DNA from 4 places in the Paenibacillus sp. FSL R5-0623 genome. Region 4 is predicted to be linked to each of the others. Evidence: riboswitches for the same ligand, from Rfam matches in the RefSeq annotation. Region 4 holds a riboswitch; each other region holds the start of a gene.
The links. A riboswitch is a leader RNA that binds a small molecule or an ion and turns the genes downstream of it on or off. The one in region 4 is predicted to bind cyclic di-AMP.
Positions count from the first base shown of each region.

Region 1: it holds a riboswitch for cyclic di-AMP, as region 4 does, so the genes downstream of both, MKY92_RS06960 (hypothetical protein) here and MKY92_RS00155 (ubiquitin-like domain-containing protein) in region 4, are expected to answer to the same signal.
Region 2: it holds a riboswitch for cyclic di-AMP, as region 4 does, so the genes downstream of both, MKY92_RS10275 (C40 family peptidase) here and MKY92_RS00155 (ubiquitin-like domain-containing protein) in region 4, are expected to answer to the same signal.
Region 3: it holds a riboswitch for cyclic di-AMP, as region 4 does, so the genes downstream of both, MKY92_RS17510 (3D domain-containing protein) here and MKY92_RS00155 (ubiquitin-like domain-containing protein) in region 4, are expected to answer to the same signal.

Region 1 covers NZ_CP150233.1:1,545,549-1,550,669, forward strand. Annotated here, with positions in the region: gene MKY92_RS06945 (urease accessory UreF family protein) at 1-430, opposite strand, end outside; tRNA gene MKY92_RS06950 (tRNA-Leu) at 875-957, shown strand; gene MKY92_RS06955 (glutathione peroxidase) at 1,106-1,585, opposite strand; cyclic di-AMP (ydaO/yuaA leader) riboswitch at 1,958-2,133, shown strand; gene MKY92_RS06960 (hypothetical protein) at 2,249-2,647, shown strand; gene MKY92_RS06965 (HAD family hydrolase) at 2,982-3,665, shown strand; gene MKY92_RS06970 (Nramp family divalent metal transporter) at 3,801-5,096, opposite strand.
Region 2 covers NZ_CP150233.1:2,216,751-2,221,871, forward strand. Annotated here, with positions in the region: gene MKY92_RS10250 (hypothetical protein) at 1-374, opposite strand, end outside; gene MKY92_RS10255 (xanthine phosphoribosyltransferase) at 578-1,159, shown strand; gene MKY92_RS10260 (hypothetical protein) at 1,257-1,586, shown strand; gene MKY92_RS10265 (hypothetical protein) at 1,706-1,924, shown strand; gene MKY92_RS10270 (carboxymuconolactone decarboxylase family protein) at 2,067-2,396, shown strand; gene MKY92_RS10275 (C40 family peptidase) at 2,470-2,934, opposite strand; cyclic di-AMP (ydaO/yuaA leader) riboswitch at 2,940-3,071, opposite strand; gene pelA (pectate lyase) at 3,490-4,452, shown strand; tRNA gene MKY92_RS10285 (tRNA-Leu) at 4,627-4,711, shown strand; gene MKY92_RS10290 (carbohydrate-binding protein) at 4,857-5,121, opposite strand, start outside.
Region 3 covers NZ_CP150233.1:4,000,726-4,005,846, forward strand. Annotated here, with positions in the region: gene MKY92_RS17505 (polysaccharide deacetylase family protein) at 1-643, shown strand, start outside; gene MKY92_RS17510 (3D domain-containing protein) at 748-1,419, opposite strand; cyclic di-AMP (ydaO/yuaA leader) riboswitch at 1,422-1,618, opposite strand; gene MKY92_RS17515 (amino acid ABC transporter ATP-binding protein) at 1,838-2,560, opposite strand; gene MKY92_RS17520 (ABC transporter substrate-binding protein/permease) at 2,547-4,010, opposite strand; gene MKY92_RS17525 (M20 family metallopeptidase) at 4,194-5,121, shown strand, end outside.
Region 4 covers NZ_CP150233.1:30,634-35,754, reverse strand. Annotated here, with positions in the region: gene MKY92_RS00155 (ubiquitin-like domain-containing protein) at 154-1,338, opposite strand; cyclic di-AMP (ydaO/yuaA leader) riboswitch at 1,611-1,864, opposite strand; gene MKY92_RS00150 (TatD family hydrolase) at 2,106-2,876, opposite strand; gene MKY92_RS00145 (HD domain-containing protein) at 3,209-4,486, opposite strand; gene MKY92_RS00140 (AbrB/MazE/SpoVT family DNA-binding domain-containing protein) at 4,804-5,058, shown strand.

The DNA.
Region 1 (5,121 bases), 1.5 Mb from region 4:
GGTTAATCCAGGCGTGAACAGTGGAGAGGCAGCCAACCGAATCGTATTTGGCAAAGATCTGTTCGAGCTGGGTGAATTCAATCCAGGGGTGCAGAGCGCGTGCGAGTCTGATCAATCGTTTACCCATCGCGGCAGCTTGTTCTCTGAGATCTCCAGGGGTTCGCTGAACATGGACGAGCTTGTCGATCAGAGCTATCCGCCATGTATCCTTGTGATCTGCTGCGGTATAGATGCCTTTAATGGCCATACCTTCAAGACGAACGATGCTGGGATGCAACTGACAACGCATGAATGATTCGAGATCTTCAGCATTACGAATGGTACCCTCCCTGATATGGATATCCATGCCGAAGGAATGGGTGAACCCTCCAACCTGAATAGAGGAATCAAGCAGTTTGACATAATCGAGAAGCTTATTCCCACGGTTCACAATCATTCGCCTCCTGTGTTCGTTAAATGTCACTTAAAGTGACATTTATATTCCTTTTTGTTTGCTTTGTGTTTAAAAATCCGAATTATATGATAGTTATCATCCCATAAACGTCCGCTTTTTGTCAATAGTATCCGTGAGAATTAATGGATTAAATCTGGAATTTAATATCTGTGTTATTTTATATAACTTATTGCGTTACTTATGTGGAGAAATGTAGGGTGGACTATATATAAGGAAGGACTATATATAAATGAATCAACAAGATCGGCTCTTACCGAAAAAGAGGGGATCAAATCTAATCATATGCAGTTCATGGGTAAAGATGACGAGATTATGCGATTTTTGATGAAATTGCCTAGCTGAAAAAGTAGTATTAAAAAATACTTTACTTTTAGTTCTGAACCCAGTATAATCAATTCTGTTGCCGATTATTTACGACATGCGGTCGTGGTGGAATGGCAGACACGCTATCTTGAGGGGGTAGTGGGCGTATGCCCGTGGAGGTTCGAGTCCTCTCGACCGCATCATATGAACGATTAAAAAGAAGCTTTCCATTAATGGAAGGCTTCTTTTTTTTGTCTTTTTGAACAGTTTGACATCAAAGTTGAGAAAAAAAGGCCATCCATTACCGAGGCAATGGTGCTTACCTTCCGGCTACGGGTGGCCAATGTATTATTTTTGCAGCAAGTTCTTGATATCTTCTTCAATCTTGTCCGGTGTTGTTTTGGGAGCATAACGTTTCAGTACCTGTCCGTTCTGATCCACAAGGAATTTGGTGAAATTCCATTTAATTGCTTTGGAGCCGAGCAGGCCAGGAGCTTCTGTGCTAAGGTGTTGGAAAAGAGGGTGAGCGCTTGAGCCGTTCACATCAATTTTCTCAAACATGGGGAAGCTTACGCCATAATTCATCTGACAGAACTCGGCAATATCGTCGGAAGATCCTTTTTCCTGTGCAAACTGGTTGCTTGGGAAACCAAGAACTTCAAATGGAGCATCTTGAAACTTGTCTTGCAGTTCTTGCAGACCTTTGAATTGAGGAGTGAGGCCGCATGAGCTTGCCGTATTCACAATCAGTAACACTTTGTCACGGTAGTCGGACATTTCAACTTCTTGACCGCGAAGGGTATTCACTTTGTAATCGTAGACTGTCATCTAAATCGCCTCCATTTATTTACTCTTATATCTTCTATTATATTGGTTACAATTAAATATTGCAAAACTAATATGGTGTTAAAAGAATCAAAACAGGCAAGTTGTGCAGAATACGTGAATGAATTGCGAGTTGATTTTCGTCAGAGTGAGAATTAGATAGATTTAAAGAGATGGATAGAGTATGACCTTATTGTAAGCGCTATTATATGTGAGTATTGCCGAAAATCTGTCGATTCGGTGATCTGTGCGGACTTTACACCGTCATGGCGCGGGTGTATGATTCATAACGTAATTTCAATTTAAACTAAATTGTACCTGAAAAACGAAACAAACGATAATATCGCTCGATCTTATCCTTAAGATATACGAACGATGTTTTAATCGCTGAGTTTCCATTCATTGATGAGTGGAAAACGGGGGAACCAACAGAATGCGCTGTCCAGGACAGTAGGCATTCATGGGGTGAATTTTCCGGTGACAGCCGGAAATAGGGCGACTCTCGCGCCCGAATCCGTCAGCTAACCTCGTAAGCGTTAAAGGGAGAGGCAACAAGCCGTACGCTGGTTCATGGTGTTTTCGCCATGGGTTCTTTAAGAAGCGTTCGGGAGGCCTTGGTCCCCCACGCTTCTTTTTTGTTGTCTTTTCACGCCAAGGGAGGAACGAATGATGGATACTGAGATGATCTTAGTGACTGCTCCAAATGAAGCAGGACGCAAATTTATCAAATTGCTGATGTACAAAAAAATGCCCTTTGCCGTTCTAACCAACAGTGCAGGGGAAGAGCGCAGACTCCGTAGAATCGGAGTAGAACATGTCATTCGCATGAACACGGCTGCAGCTCAAAAATGGTTTTTGCCGCAGGGCAGCGTAGGCAACGTGTTTATTTTCGAGAACAGCCTGAATCTGACCTGTCGTTATTTACAGATCTGCCGTTCATGGACTTCGAAATCTCTGTGCGTTATTACGGAGCAGAGTCATCCTAAGGGTATCTATCGGGGCATGGGCGCAGACCGGATTGTATATTCGCTCAATGGGGAAGTTGGCTTTCTCCTCAATGGTTAATGCCATAGCTTGTGATTGCTCAGGTGTAAGGTGCCTGTTATAATTGAATGTATCGATAAACGGAAGTTTGAGGAGACTCATGCAGGATGGTGAGTCTTCTTTTTTATGGTTTCTATAGGTTGTTCAAAAAGTCCGCTTTTGATTACGAAGGATGCCTAGTGGCATCATCAGCATCGAATATGAAATTCAGCCGAAATGTCCGTTGCTCACGTAGTTTTCTCTACGCTCCGCTACTCCATTTCTAGCTTCATTCCATCTTCTCGGTACTGAAAACCAGACTTTTTGAACTGAATTAGGATCAGGAATCACCTGTGGCTTACAAGGAGGAATTGGCGTGCCGGATGTAGGTGGATTGAAATGGTTGTTTTTTGATGTTGGAGATACACTGGTGGATGAATGGGAGCCGGTTGATGATATTATCGGACAGTTCGTCCGCGAAGCCTGTGCATTGGGGTATCCGGTGAAGATTGAGGCGGTACGCGAACTGTTCGCGAACTGTTACCAGAAATATGAGCAATGGCCGATGAGAGTGGCGATTCGCACATTCGTTGAAGACGAGGGACACCAGAAGCAGATTCAGGACAAGCTGAAGTTTCAAAAAGATCTTGAACGTCCTTTTCCATCAGCGGATTACGTTCTTCAGCAGTTGTCACGGCATTATCGCATTGGCATTATTGCCAATCAGAGTCCTGGTACGGAAGAGAGACTGGAGAGTTACGGACTGCGGAAGTATGTTGATGTTCTGGCGTGTTCGGCTGAAGAAGGAGTGTCCAAGCCAGACCCTGAGTTATACACTGTGGCCTTGAAACAGGCCGGTTGTGAACCGGAGGAAGCCGTCATGATCGGCGATCGGATCGATAACGACATTATACCTGCTCGGAAGCTGGGCATGCGTACGATTCGAATGTTGCAGGGTTACGGAAGATTCCAGCCAGAACTATCGGATAACCAACGTGCGGACTGGACTGTTGATTCATTGGATCAACTCCTGCCGTTACTGATACCAAATCAGGATTAGATGATTGTTTATTGGAGTTTGAGTTTTACTATAAAAGGAAACACCTTGCTGTATTTCAATAAAAAAGGCTGATCAACTTGGTATAGCATACCGGAGTTGATCAGCCTTTTTAGTATTTAATCGATAAGAACGAGATTAGAATAACCGAATCGTCTGAATGATCAGATATACATTCAGCACAACGATAATCGCGGCAATGAACCATGAGATGATTTTGAGCCACAATTTGTTGGCGAATGCACCCATGCTTTTTTTATCACTCGTGAACATCACCAGGGGAATTACAGCAAAGGGCAATTGAAGCGACAGCACGACCTGGCTCAAAATGAGTAGTTCTTCTGTGCCATGCTCTCCTGCAATGGCTGTCACAATTACCGCCGGGATGATGGCGATCAGACGTGTGACCAGTCTGCGCAGCCAAGCCGGAATCCGAATGTTCAGGAAACCTTCCATAACGATCTGCCCAGCAAGTGTACCTGTAAGGGTAGAGTTCTGACCTGATGCTAACAGCGCCACACCGAACAGGATACTGGCAACCGTAGTACCCAATAGAGGTGTCAGCAGATGATAAGCATCTGCGATCTCGGCAACCTGCGTCATACCAGCACTGTGGAATACAGCAGCAGATACGATCAGGATGGCTGCATTGATGAACAGGGCCAGTGTCAACGCGATTGTAGAATCCATGGTCGAGTACCGAATGGCTTCTTTTTTGCCCTGTGGTGTCTGTTCAATCTGACGGGTCTGTACAATGGAAGAATGCAGGTACAGATTATGCGGCATCACGGTTGCTCCGATAATACCAATGGCGATATAGAGCATAGCCGGGTTTTGCAGAATCTCAACATTGGGTACAAAACCATGGAGAACACCGCCCATATCCGGTTTTGCCAGAAACAGATCAATCCCGAAGCAGAGGGCGATGGTTGCCATCAGCACAATGACGAGAGTTTCCAGAGCGCGGAAGCCTTTGTTTTGCAGTACAAGAATCAGGAGTACATCAACTGCGGTGATGATAACGCCGTATAACATGGGGATGTTAAATAACAGCTTTAATGCGATGGCAGAACCAATGACTTCAGCCAGATCGGTGGCTGCAATGGCAAGCTCACACAGTATCCATAACATCATGACAACAGGCATGCTGAATCGTTCACGACAGGCTTGAGCCAGATCCCGTCCAGTGACGATGCCGAGCTTGCCAGCCAGCGACTGAAGGACAACGGCCATCAGGTTCGAGAGCAAAATGACGGATAACAAGGTATACCCAAACTGTGAACCGCCTGCAATATCTGTTGCCCAGTTCCCGGGGTCCATGTAACCTACGGCAACAAGGTATCCTGGGCCTACAAAAGCGAGGAATTTCTTCCACCATGCAGCATTCTGCGGAACTTTCATCGAGCTATGTGCTTCTCCAAGGGAAGGGGCCATGCCCGCAGTAGACAATGTTTCTCTT
Region 2 (5,121 bases), 2.2 Mb from region 4:
AGTGTGACGATCAGACCTGTCTGATAATGCAAACCCAGATGTTCAACAAAAACGGAACCTGCTCCGGCAAGCATGACACTGTTCACGCCAATGAGAATGAGAAGGGTCACCCAGGTGATCCATTTGCCCGCCTTATGGCCGAATAAATGTTTGTTCAGATCCTCATAAGAGCGGGACCCGGTATCGTGAGCGATCAGCATCATTTTGGTACCTAACCAGACAAAGAGCATGGTGGATAAGCCTATGGTGATGGTGGCCCATTTGCCATACTGGGTAAAAAACTGCAAAATTTCCTGCCCTGTAGCGAAGCCGGCTCCGACAACCGTTCCGATGTATGTAAATGCGATCTGCAGCACCCGAAATGCCTGTTTCATGTGTTTCCCCTCTCAGGCCCCTGTATAGTTTGGACATGCGGGTACCATGGTACAAGGTATGCTTGACCCACGAAAGTCATGACAATCGATAATAGCTTTGGCTTGAAATGCGTCCCAAGGACAGCGCCCAGGCAATTTCGCTTGAACTTATAGATAGATATATGATACTTTTACCTCATAGGATAGGCTTGGGAGGTCAAATCATGGAATTATTGAAACAACGAATTTTACAAGAAGGTGTGGTTATCTCGGATCAAGTATTAAAGCTGGATGGTCTGTTGAACCACCAGATTGATCCTGCATTAACGATGGAGATGGGACGTGAGTTCGCTGCCCGTTTTCGTGAAAGTGGAGTAACTCGGGTAATCACGGTAGAATCCTCAGGCATTCCGGTTGCTTTTGCAGCAGCCTATGAACTGGGGGTGCCCCTTGTATTCGCCCGTCGTAAAAAAACACTTCTGGCTGATCCTGATGCTTACTGTGAACGTGTACCGTCCTTTACCAAAGGAATTGTAACTGACATTATGGTATCCCGCGAGTTCATTCATGAGAATGACCGCATTTTGTTCATTGATGATATTATTGCCAATGGAGATGCCGCTCGTGGCGTCATCAAAATTATCGAGCGTTCCGGTGCGGAACTCGTCGGATTCGGCGTTGTGGTCGAGAAAAGTTTCCAGGCAGGAGCACGCACAATTCGTGAACAGGGTATTCCGGTGGAAGCCTTGGTACGCATTCGTTCCCTGAACGATGGAACAGTACAATTTGACGATAACGAAATGTGACATTTTAAAGGAATAGGGCCTATTTTTTGAACTATGCCTTTGCATGACCGCCGATTTCATTTATAATGGGGTTATGTTAGGGAGAGGAGGCAACACCATGGGGAACCAACCGGCAACAGAACAATTTTTTAATGATAAGCTGGCGGAATCGAAAGTTCATTTTGAACGTGCCCTGGATTGTAAACATACGGAATTCGATGACCTTTATCCCTATATGATTGAACATCCTCAATTTTTCTGGTACAAACGCTATGTTGCCTGGTCAGAATTACTGACGATTGTAGGCTTGTGCGAAGAGTTGTCCTTCTCTTGGAAAGAACAATTTACACCGCATCAAGTGGAGTACCTTGAAGAACGTGTGATGTCCGCCAAAGTGCTTGATTTTTGGTTCGAGAAGAACGACAGCAAAGAGCACGCGCAGCGGTAACTTTCAGTCGGGACATAATTTCGAATGACATAACAGTCCAATACAGTCACGTGAGACCTAAATGACATTTCATTTAGGTCTCTTTTTGTAAATAAATTTGAAATATAGGAGCCATGAAGATGATTAGTGATACAGAATTGGACGCCCTGCGTCTGTCAGGTGAGAAAGTAAGAGTCGTACGGGACGAGCTGGAATCGAACGACGTGAAGGGGATTGTGGTTGCCTGGGATGGCGAGCAGGTACTTATCCGTCGTCAGAATCGACGTGTCGTTAAGCTGGACCGAGGTTACAGCTATCAGCTGTTCAGCGAGCCGCGCCAGAGTCCACTTAGTGAGTAACAGCTTATAATTATGGCAGTGGCCATGAGCGTTAAATGTTTGGAATTACCATGATTTCTTGGCATAATTGGCTCACTCGGGAGAGAAGATAGGTACAGTGAGGAAGATCTGTAACTATAGCCGAGAGGGTGTGCTACAAGCCATGACATTGATGAATGATAAAGTTCATGCCTACAAGGATCAGATTGGAGCATTAAGCGATGTGCTGCCAGGTGTGGTGAAGTCCTATCATGAGTTTACCGGAGAATGCTTCCAACCTGGCGTGATTGATGCGAAGACAAAACAGTTAATTGCGCTTGGGATTGGATTATTCGCCAACAATGAGGTATGTACCTTCTACCATGTAGAAGAAGCCCGTGCTAAGGGCGCAACAGATCAGGAGATTATGGAGACCGTAGCCGTGGCTGGAGCTGTTGGTGGAGGACATGCCCTGTCTCAAGGTGCGATGCGAGTGCAGAAGGCGCTGCATTAGTAAGCAATGCAACATACATTTTTAAGTGCAAAAAAGGCATCCGGTTAATAACCGATGCCTTTTTGTATGTGAATCACATTTTACCTAACATTTTATCATACATAAACTGTCCAGTTACCCGACGTGCTGTTACGTAACGATCATTGAAGTATGGATTCGATAACTTCGTGATGCTTACACCTTTACTGCTGGAGGCATGAGCGAATTGTCCGCCGCCGATATATACACCTGTATGTGAAATGCCTTTGCCTGTTGTATTAAAGAACACCAGATCACCTGTCCGAACATTGCTCTTAGATACGGGAGTACCTGCTTTGGCTTGCTGCTGCGAAGTACGTGGTAATTCAATGCTGTATTTGTTGAAAAGATATCTCATAAAACCAGAACAGTCGAAGCCGGCTACAGTTGTGCCACCCCATTTGTAAGGAATACCTGTCATGTTGTTCACTACGGAGTTGATACTGCTTGCCTCTGTGCTTGTTGCCCCGGATGTAAATAATACAGCTGCTCCAAAAATGGAGATAATCAGTTTTTTCAAAATCAATGTTCTCCCTTCGATGCCTACGGAGTTAGCTAAGGGTTCGGTAGAAGGTTCCCTATATTTCCTATGTATAAGAATAATTCACCCAAATTGGTTCCCCCGTTTTCAAACATGAAACTCGGCAATGAATAATTAAGTTTTTGTAACTATTTGAAACTATATTGCATAAATGCGTAATTGTCAAACCTATTTAAAACCCTTCGTAATACCTCAATGTTAGCGGAATTAAGGTTTTTATATGAAAGAAGGGATCAAGTTTGGGTATCATTCATGACAAAAACGTCATTATTGATTCGTTTAAGACGAATTTGGATAAATAAATAGGTTTGTCATGAGTTAAAAGAACTATCCCGTTATGTAGAATTAGAGAGATTATATTCATTAAGTTGCATATATTGACAATGATCGATTTTTTGCATATTATCTGATTATCCAATCCACATATTGGATTAAAATTGATTTTATTATGAGATAAATACAAATAAAGGAGGTTTAAGGACGCGTATCATAGGTAAGCAGAAGTGGAAGATTTATAAAAACAAACATAGGAGAGTGTTACATTTGAAAGCGAAGAAAATAATTACTTTTGTCCTGGCATGTACGATGGTGTTCTCAGCAGTTGGAATGGCAGTTCTTCCTGTAGGGACGGTATCTGCTGCGGATGCATCGGGTACTACAGCGAGTATTTCTGATATTTTGAAGAGCCAGCTGCCGGATGGGGGTTGGAGAAAAGATTATAAACAGACAAGTGGAGAGTGGGCGAAGTCCACGATCGACAACAAGGCTACATACTCAGAAATTAGAAGATTGGCGAAGGAATTTAAAAAGACGAATGATCCGCGTTACTCCACAGCTGCAATCAAAGGAATTAACTTTTTGATCAACATGCAGTATTCAAACGGCGGATGGCCACAAGTTTACCAAAGCTCCGGATATCACAAGCACATCACTTACAATGATGATGCCATGATTAATGTAATGATCATGTTGGATGAAGTAGCGGCACGTAAAGGTGATTTCTCGTTTATCGACAGCACTCTTGCTAACCGCAGTAAAAACTCAGTTGCCAAAGGTGTGGAGGCAATTCTGAATACACAGGTTGTTTCAGGCGGTAAGCTGACAGCATGGGGACAACAACATGATTCCAGTTCTCTTAAACCGGCAAGCGCAAGAATCTATGAAGTACCATCACTGACGGCTGGAGAGAGTGTAACGATTGTTAAATTCCTGAAAACCAGACCTGCTACCGCTAAAATTACGGCATCCATTAAGGGAGCTGAGGCATGGTTTAACAAAGTGAAGATTACGGGTTACAAGTATGAAAGAGCAAACGGAGACAGCAAAATTATCGCTGATTCCAAAGCTGCACCGATCTGGGCTCGTTTCTACGAAGTGGGAACGGATAAACCGATCTTTATTGGTCGTGACGGGGTCGTTAAATACAAACTAAGTGATATTGATAAAGAAAGAAGAGGCGGTTATGCATGGTATGGCAACTGGCCTTCCAAGCTGTAACTTGAAGTATGCTTCCGTTATAATGAACTAAACTATTAGCTGTTAAAGGTAAAGCCCGAAAACGACATGGACGTCTGGTTCGGGCTTTATTGTTATTATTTTCAGTGTTGACATGATAGATTTCACATGATATATTATCTCTTGTCGCCGATATTGATCACGGAGATACAATATGCGGTCGTGGCGGAATTGGCAGACGCGCACGGTTCAGGTCCGTGTGGGCTAACCCCCCGTGGAGGTTCGAGTCCTCTCGACCGCATCTAAAAAAAGACTCCTTAAGCTAACGCTTAAGGAGTCTTTTTTTGCATTTTTTGATATAACACTAACTTTAGACTTGAGTATCCAAGAGGTTAGTGCTTAGCTGCACGTACAGCAAATGGTCTTCCATCAGCCATACGGAACGTTTATTGCGCTGCGGTAACATTAATGCTGTCAATATTCGGTCCTTCCGATCCAGTGGTGACCACTTTCAATGTATTGGTCCCCGTGTTCATGGGGACCTGTATTGTTTTTTCAACCCAAGTGGACCAGCTTCCCGTAGCTGGAAAGGGCTCGTTGCTGATGACTTTGGTTCCGTTCACAAAAATGTCGAGGTTCCGAGTGCCGCTTTCCAGCGCATAACGAAACTTTACGTTTTTGGTACTTGTTGTAGTGTTATTAATGCTGTTC
Region 3 (5,121 bases), 3.0 Mb from region 4:
GTTACGTCAAAAATATGCCGATACGTTCAAAACGAATGGTCCTTCAACCAAGAAGGTTGCACTGACTTTTGATGATGTACCTGACCCACGGTTTACTCCACAAGTACTGGATGTATTGAAGAAATACAATGTCAGAGCTACATTCTTCATCGTGGGTAGTCGTGCTGAGAAACATCCGGATCTGGTGAAACGCATCGTTAAGGAAGGGCACATGGTTGGTAATCACAGCTACAATCATCCTGAATTCAGTAAGCTGTCGATGAATGCCTTTCGTAAACAAATTCTACATACCGGAGATATTATTCAACGTTTGGCGGGATATACGCCCAAGATGATTCGACCGCCTTATGGAGACATTAATGAAGAACAGCTGAGATGGGCTGCCAAACAACACTATAGCATTGTGAACTGGAACGTAGACTCCCTGGACTGGAAAGGCCTTTCAAAGGAGCAGGTGAAAGATAACATCCTGTCTGCCGTAAAACCAGGCTCCATTGTTCTGCAACATGCTGGAGGCGGTGTAGGATCAAACCTGAACGGCACGATTGAGGCTTTGCCTGAAATCATTGAGGAATTGCAAAAGCGCGGATATGAACTCGTCACCTTGGACGAAATGCTGGGATTGTCAAAGGCCAAAGATTAAGATGACCATGAAGTAATAAATGAGAATATTAAAAGGGTGCTGTTCAATCGCAAGTTTGCGACTGGCAGACACCCTGTTTGAATTCGTTAGATGTAATTAATTTTCTACTTCAGAATGTACAGCTCGATATCCTGAAATCCAAATGTGCTTACGGACTGTTTGCTACCCGGGATAAAGATATCAATCCGGTGACCCTTGATTGCACCGCCTACATCACGCGCGGTGGCTACAAAAGCCTGTTTTGGCAATCCTGGATGGCTGTGACCCGTTACCAGTACTTTGGTTCCGAGTGGAATTACACTTGGATCAACTGCAATCGTACCCAGTTCAAGGTCATTTCCGAAATAATCGACTGCACCCCAGCCTCCATTTTCAGACGGATCTGCAGAGTATGCCGTTGCTTTTACGTTCACAGCTTTGCTGTAATCGAATGTTTTACCCCAGGCCTGAACCACTTTGTTATCTGCATTAACGTCCAAGCTCGCTGTGGTAACTGTTTTGGCTTGGGTCTTGCTCTCCGTCGCCGCGGCAGCTACATTGTTTGCCTTACCGGGAATCGTAATTTTCAAACCACCATAAATATTGTAAGGTGAAATGTCGTTGTTTGCTTTAACCAATGTGTTCATTGCTACTCCATATTGTTTTGATAAGGTGTAGAAGGTATCCCCTTCTTTGGCCACATGAACTGAATCGGCGTGAGCCGGAACGGCTTGAATAAGCATTGCTGTTGTCATTAATGCTACTGCTGTTTTGGCTATACGTTTCTTGTTAATCATGGTCTTCCTCCCTCATTGTGCCTGCGAAGTTAGTTGTCGGATTCGGATGAGGAGCCCACCCTATAGGTTCTTCATTACATTTGAAACGTTATGTACCCCTAATTCACCCCAAGCAGTGTGCTGTAGATCTTCCCCCTGCACAATCTGCATCGTTACATCCCCCACACTCCCTGTCCGGAAGTTTCGGCAGAGTTCAATATATCACAATTTTGTAACCTGAACTTGTAGTAATTCTTACCAAATAGTTTTTAGCATGTAAGCATGTGTAAGAATACTGCATACTCTAGAATTGTTGGACGACCCGATTCCTTTACATCTGGTAACAGAATAGTTACTTTTCCGAATCCATACGTGATTATTATCCATAAAAAAATAGCGTTACCGACTCGAAGTCAGTAACGCTATTTGATCACTTCGTTTAGAGTACTTTCGCAAGAAAATCACGTGTACGTGAATTTTTCGGTGCTCCAAATACCTCATCTGGTGTTCCCTCTTCTACAATAACCCCGCCATCCATGAACAGGATCCGGTCTCCCACTTCACGTGCAAAACCCATCTCATGTGTCACGATGACCATGGTCATCCCGCCTTCTGCAAGACGTTTCATGACATCCAACACTTCACCGACCATCTCGGGGTCCAATGCCGAAGTAGGCTCGTCAAACAGCATGACATGCGGCTGCATGGCCAATGCTCTTGCAATGGCGATCCGCTGCTTCTGTCCACCAGACAGCTGATTCGGGAATGTATCTTTTTTATCATACAAGCCCACAGTGTTAAGCAGATCAGCAGCAATTTTCTCCGCTTCCTGCGTGGATTGTTTCTTCACTTTAATCGGAGCAATCGTGATGTTTTGCTGTACCGTTTTGTGTGGGAACAGGTTGAAATGCTGGAACACCATACCCATTTTTTCCCGAGTTGCATTAATGTTGTGCTTGGGGTCCGTAATTGACACACCTTCAAAATCGATTTCACCTGATGTAGGTTGTTCCAAGAGGTTCAGACAACGCAAAAAAGTACTTTTACCTGAACCGGAAGGGCCGATGACCACGACAACCTCACCTTTGCCAATCGTCACATTAATGCCCTTAAGCACATCGTTATTTCCATAAGATTTGTGTAATTGTCTAACGTCTATCACTTGCACTCAACTTCCTTTCCAGTCGTCCAAGCAGCTTGGACAAAATAAACGTTAATACAAAGTAGATGGCTGCTGCAATCAAAAATGGACTCAAGCCTTGATACGTAATGTTTTTGACCACACTTGCCTGATACATAATGTCCACCATACCGATAACTGAGATAATGGAGGATTCCTTGATGATGGTTATGAATTCATTACCGATCGCCGGTAATACAGCTTTGAATGCCTGTGGCAATATGATATAACGCATCGCATCGCCTCTTCCCATACCTAGGGAACGAGCTGCCTCCAACTGACCACGATCTACACCTTGAATACCCGCACGGAAAATCTCCGCCAGATAGGCACCACTATTGATTGAAAGTGTAATGATACCTGCCTGAAGTGCAGTGAAGTTAATGCCAAAGCTCAGGGAAAAACCATAGTAAATAATCATCAATTGTACCAGCATCGGTGTGCCACGGATCACTTCAACGTAAGCAGTACCGATCCAGCGCAAGATTGCAGCGTCATGCAAACGGAACAAACAGATGATCAATCCAATAATTACCCCGAAGATAACCCCAAGTGCAGACAACAGAAGTGTGTATCCTACACCTGTAGCATAGAAACTTTTATATTCCCAGAATACTTGGAAAATATTTTGCGATTTGTTCGCTTTATCCGCCATCAAGAGGCTGGCGTCCGTCACCATCTGATTGATTTTATCTTCACTTTTCAATCGCTCCAGTGTTCCATTTACTGCAGCTAGCAGCTCGGTATTACCTTTGCGAATCCCGATTGCCGCTTCTGCTTGCTCTTCGTCCGGAACAGCAGCAGCAAGTCCAATGATATCGTCCAGATAACCTGCAGCAACGGTATCTTCAACGATTGCCGCGTCAATGCGTTTTGTTTGCAGTTGAAGCACGATATCCGAGATTTTATCAAGCGCAGTAAGCTTCGCTCCTGGAATACTCTGTCCGATCGTTTCCTGAATGGAGCCTTTCTGAACGCCAATTTTCGCATTTTCAAGTTCTGCCATGGTTGGATATTTGTCTTTATCCACATTGCGAGCCATAATCACTTGTTTTGATTTATAATAGGTGTCGGAAAAATCGATACTTTTCTTCCGCTCATCTGTCGGGGTCATACCTGAAATTACCAGATCAACACGCCCGCTCTGCAATGAAGGCAGAAGACCGTCGAAGCCCATATCCTCAATCACAAGCTCAGCGCCAAGATCTTTGGCAATCTCTTTGGCGATCTCAATATCAAAACCGACGATTTCATCTTTGCCATTAATCACTTTATGGAATTCATAGGGTGCAAAATCGGCACTTGTACCGAGCACCAGCTTTTTACTGCTTGAATTGTCTGAAGTCCCACTTGCAAATGCCACAGGAACGGCAGTCGTCAGCAGAATAACAAAGGTCAACAGCATTATGGTGTAACGACTTATTAATTTCAACCTTTTTCTCTCCCCTTACAATACTTTGTATGCTTCTCATGTTGATGACTGAGTCATTATAAAGTACAATGCATGATTATGCAATGCATTTTGACAATACAAATCTTGACTTGTTTCTGAAAAAATAAAGCAAACATGATATAATCAATGAATTATTTTCATTTTTGCATAAGGAGCTTACTAATGACATCTAACAAATCACAGATCCTGACGGTTATTGATCAATATGCTTCCCGTTTTAAAGCCATTTCATCATATATCGGTGCCAACCCTGAACTGGGAAATGAAGAGTATCTCGCTTCTGCCCGTTTGAAAGAAGAACTGGTCTATCACGGGTTCACTGTAGAGGCTCCAATCCTTGGACTGGAGACAGCCTTTATCGGAACCTATTCAGCCGCCAAACCCGGCCCTACCATTGCATTATTGTGTGAATATGACGCCTTGCCTGAGATCGGTCATGCTTGTGGTCACCATCTGATCTGTATGATGAGTCTTGGGGCTGCTGTAGGGCTGAGATCCGTTCTGGATGAAGTAGGCGGAACAATTAAAGTGTTTGGTACACCCGCTGAAGAGACACGTGGTGCCAAAGTTCCGATGGCAGAAGCAGGTTTGTTCGATGACTGTGATGTCGCTCTCATGGCGCATCCATATTATGCCTACGAAAAGTCAGGCAGCTCGCTGGCTATTGATGCAGTACAATTTGAATTCCATGGCCGATCTTCACATGCTGCTGCAAGTCCACACGAAGGTATTAATGCTCTTGATGCCGTCATTCAAACGTTCAACGGAATCAATGCATTCAGGCAACAAGTGAAAAGCACCGTTCGGATTCATGGTGTGATCAACAACGGAGGTCAGGCAGCTAATATCATTCCTGACTATGCTTCTGCGCAATTTTATGTACGGGCAGCAACTCGCAAAGAACTGAATATCCTCACAGAACGTGTGATTCAGATCGCTGAAGGTTCTGCTCTCCAGACAGGATGCAAGCTGGTGACATCCAACTATGAAACGTCCTATGACGAGATGGTTACCAATGAAGCATTCTCAGCAGCGTTTAGTCAAAATCTGATGGAACTTGGTATCCCGCAAGAAGAGATAGTGAGTGGTA
Region 4 (5,121 bases):
TCCATTTCTTCCTTTCTAACGCAAAAAGAAGAGGAATATCCTCTTCTCTGCCAAACGGCGGGGGAGACTGAATTCAGACTCCTCCGCCGCATATTCCGCATGAATCATTCATGCAACTATTTTATAGCATTCCCATTTCAAAGTAAAACGATTTTAGTTCGCTTCCGGCTTCACCGGACCGATCACGTAGACCGTCTTGCCTTTCTTACGTCCAAAATTCAGGGCATGCTTCACACTGTCATAATACACATCAATTTTGTTGCCTTTAATGGCACCGCCTGTATCTTCCGCACGACGGAATCCCAGACCTTCGATATATACCCACCAGCCAATTGGAATGACTTTGGGATCAACCGCAATGGTGCGTCCTTCCGTTACACGAGTACCGGAAGCTGTTTTAGTTCCAATGCCAGGCTCTTCGGAAGAGTAGGCAGTCATGGATACATTTTTAAGTACTTTGGAGTATTTAAAAGAAGTCCCGGATACGGTAATTACTTTGCTGCCCAAGGCAGATGTTTTCTTCGAGTTCGTTGTTGTAGCCTTTTTGGTTGTTGAAGTTTGAGCCGATACGGTCTGAATCTCTGGTTCTTTCACGACCGGTTTTGCTTTGGTGCCGACAGCAATCACTTTATCTACACGATTATTCGCGACAGATTTGCCGACCATTTTTTTGGAGACCAATTCTCCATCCTGAAATACCTTTTCGATGTGCTGTACAAGTGTGCCTTCTTTGCCGTTTACAACGACACGGTTATCCCCTTTGTACAAGCTAGGGTCAGCCGTTTTAATAACTTTGTAAGCGATCGGTTGCTCTACATCCACTGTACGCTTTGTTACGCGCACTACACGGATCTTCATCTCTGCTTTGATCGCAGTTCCAAGCGCCGGATACACTTTATCATTACTTTCAACTTGAATACCTGATTTTTGAATTGCATCTTCTACCGATGAATCGGTTGTATACAGAGTCTTGGTGTCTCCGTCTGCCGTAATGTTAACTGGAACGGCCCGCTCAATAACGATTCGGTCTCCATCTGTAATCGCCCCATTCATGGACATGGATACCTTATCGTGAGGGCTGACTGTGATCGACTGCTCCTCCAGCATTTCCTGAAGCATTCCTGTACGAGTCTCTACCACCTGAGCTTTGCCATCAATAACCAGCGAAATTTGTTTCCCGGCCTGACCGTAAACGACTAACAAGATCATGATTGTAAGCGCAATTGAGAAAATCGCGATCAATGCCATTTGACGCATGTTCTCATGCTTCCACCGCAACGCGAAAGACTTACTGGATGATCGTGACTCATGGGTCTCTTCTGGTTGGAATGTGCCCACTTCTCCGTCCTCCTTCATAGCCTCGCCGTCTAAAGTAATGCATGATGTCTTTGACGTGACTATACCAAATTTTCTACAGAACACAGATTGGACCAACATAATCCGGTTCTGCACCATGAATCAATCTTCGCAACATGATGTCATCCTCCTGAATACCTACCGTATGATGACAATATTTCTTTTATTCAAAAACAAAAAAGCCAAAGAAAGAGTGTAAGAGGAACTCTTTCGTGGCTTCCGAATGATTTGAATATCGGAAATTCATGCACGAGGTTGCCTCTCTTTTTCCGCTTGCGAGGTTAGCTGTCGGGTTCGGGCGAAAGAGAGCCGCCCTATCTTGGGTCACCCGCTCATGGCGGACGCCCTTGAATTCACCCCGAGACCCAAAGAAGAAATCAAATACGGCTTCGCAGTTCCCTTCGCTGCTTTTGGGTCAGCGAACGTTGCGCATCGGCCAAATACACCGATGTTTAAGCCCTATTGGTTCCCCCGCTCTCCGTTAACGGAGACTCAGCGAGACTGATTCATGAAAGTAATGTTGTTTCATCGGAAAGTGTCCCTTTGTTCATCCCCCGAACATCTGTCCAATTTTCCGCACAACAATTCACTGAAAAGATGATATCCTGTTTTGATGCATGTTGTAAAGCGTTGATCAAGTACGTTTTTCTGAATATTTGGTTAAAATATTGTAATATTCTTGATTTATTTGGATCAAAGGGCAAATTAACTCCGCTTACCTGCCTTTTTCACCTCATTTACTCGTTTTTTTAACGAATTCCAAATCGTTCCATGGCATTTTTGGTTGTTATTGCAGCAATTTCCTCCACCGAAATGCCTTTAATTTCCGCAGCTGCCTCTGCAACGAGACGTACATGCGCTGTCTCATTTCGCTTCCCACGATATGGATGAGGTGTCAAATATGGAGCATCTGTTTCAATGAAAAACCGGTCCATAGGAACCTTCTCCAGCACCTCTTTGGGCTGCTTTGCATTTTTGAATGTGATTGGTCCTCCGAAGGAGAGATGGAAGCCCATATCGAGACAACTTTTCGCTGTTTCCCAGCTGCCTGAGAAGGAGTGCATCACACCACCAACCTCACCCGCTTTCTCTTCACGCAAAATTCTTATGATATCTTCATGCGCATCCCGATTATGGATGACAATCGGCATCTTCACTTCACGCGCCAAAGCAATTTGTTGTCGTAATACGCGATGCTGTATTTCCTTTGGTGAAGTGTCCCAGTGATAATCCAACCCAATCTCACCGATCGCAACCACTTTTTCATGCTTGCATAAAGATGCAATCCACTCCAAATCGCCCTCCTGCATTGTGATCGCATCTACGGGATGCCACCCTACAGCTGCATATATAAAATCATATGTTTCAGCGAGTTTCATTGTGGTTGGAATCGTCTCCCGGTTAAAGCCAATGTTGATCATGCGACCAACTCCTGCATCCACAGCACGCTGAATCATTTCCTCGCGGTCCTCGTCGAATTGTGGTGCATCCAGATGTGTATGTGTGTCGAACAGCATCATGTCTGTATCTCCCTTCATGTCGAAATAACGACTATCTTCTTTTGAAAATTCAATTTGTAAATTCCAATAATTTAATGACTCGTACATAAAACATTTTGGGTAATCTGTGTATTACATCATCACGTTTGTTTCTTCACAACTACAATATATAGAAGATATACAGATATTCTGATCTATATATTGCTAATTGCAATCATTCTGCCTGCTTGCATTTACAAAATTATGTCGATCTACATATACTCCCCATTAAAGCAGATTACTGTATCATGAAAAATAGCTCTTTTGGAAAGTGTTTTGATATCAAAATTCTTCATCGGATTATACCCACACGATTACAAGAAATAGGGGCGTATATGTGACGGTAATTCGTGAATAATCGCATCCACCTTGTTTTGCGGGTAATACAAATGATGTTTCCCTCGGTGAAGCCCACTGATGGAACGGACAATGTCAGATACTTCTGACAACTCACGTAAATTGTCCTGTCGATCCAGAAGAAGAATCTGCTTATCTGTGGATTCATCCGGACGAAACACATCATACGGATTATCCGAAGGAAAATCAATTTCAAGATCATATTCGGGATCGAGGCCAGCCTGTACAAAAGCTTCCCGAATCTCTTCCATCATTGTCAAGTCGACCTGTTCAAGCTCTACATACTTATATAACTTGCGATCCATAAAACGTTCGCATAACTCACTCAGAACAGTATCGTCCTCCTTGCGCCACTGCGTAAATGCCGTCTGAATTAATGCTTCATCCAACTGCAAATATTCATCTACGGATAATTCCCCTTCAAATAGTTGAGGGAGTGGATCAATCATGAAGCGGAATTGAAAATCATGTTGTATGAGTGTTTTCGCTCGCTTGAATATTTGCCGCAATATAATTTCAGAACTACGAGTTACCGGATGGAAGTAAATCTGCCAATACATCTGATACCGAGACATTAGGTAATCCTCCACAGCATGCATGCCTGACTCCTTGACTACAATCCGCCCATGATAAGGACGCAGCATCCGAAGGATACGATCAAGGTCAATCGTGCCGTAATTTACACCTGTAAAATAAGCATCCCTGAGCAAATAATCCATTCGGTCTGCATCAAGCGGACTGGTCACCAAGTTCACAACAATCGGCTTTTCATACGTTTTTTGAATGACAGACGCTACTTTCTCAGGAAAATCAGGAGCATACCGTCTTAAGATCGCCCCTACTTCGGTATCACCTGTAATAATGCGACAAGTCCAATCTTCGTGATTCATGTCAAAAGCTTCCTCGATGGAGTGAGAGAATGGCCCATGCCCGAGATCATGAAGTAGAGCTGCACACAGAGCTACAATTTTTTCTTCCTTCGGCCAATCCGAATAATGACTTCTTTCAAATTGAGAGATGATCTTGCGTGTGATCTCATAAACACCTAGCGAATGTGAGAACCGACTATGCTCTGCTCCGTGAAAGGTAAGGTAAGAAGTACCTAGCTGACGAATCCGGCGTAAACGCTGAAATTCCGGGGTGTTAATTAACTGCCATATAACCGGATCTTGCACGTGGATATAATTATGTACCGGATCTTTGAATACTTTCTCTTCCGTTAAACGTTGTTCCATGTCGACTCACTCCTTTAATTTCTTTTATATTAACGCTTTGAGCTCTACGATTCACCTAGGATTCGACACGACATGACGAACTTTGTCGAATGGAGTAGTTTTGTCGTTTTCCAAATCGACAAAGCTGACATTGAGGTTTAAATGCGAAAAACAGCTTCCAATCCCTTACCATCCGTAACCTTGTGAAAAACAGCCTTAATTTTAAGCTAATTTTAAGGTTGACTGATTTGGGAATCGTTGGTATGATGAGTATCATAAAACATAAAATAATGTCGAATAATGACAATGATAGTTAGCTGAGAGGAGCACTGATTATAATGATGAAATCAACAGGTATTGTAAGAAAAGTGGACGAACTGGGACGGGTAGTTATTCCAATTGAATTGCGCCGTACGCTCGGTATTGGTGAAAAAGATGCTCTGGAAATCTACGTTGACGGCGAGCGCATCATGTTGAAAAAATACGAGCCTGCTTGTATCTTCTGTGGTAATGCAGAGAACGTTACTTACTTCAAAGGTAAAATTGTTTGTAACGAATGTATTTCCGAAATCCCTGCACCTGTAGCAAAATAAAAAATTACAGGTATACTGGACTTATCTAAATTGTTATTTCTAACCTTTTTAATATTCCTTAAT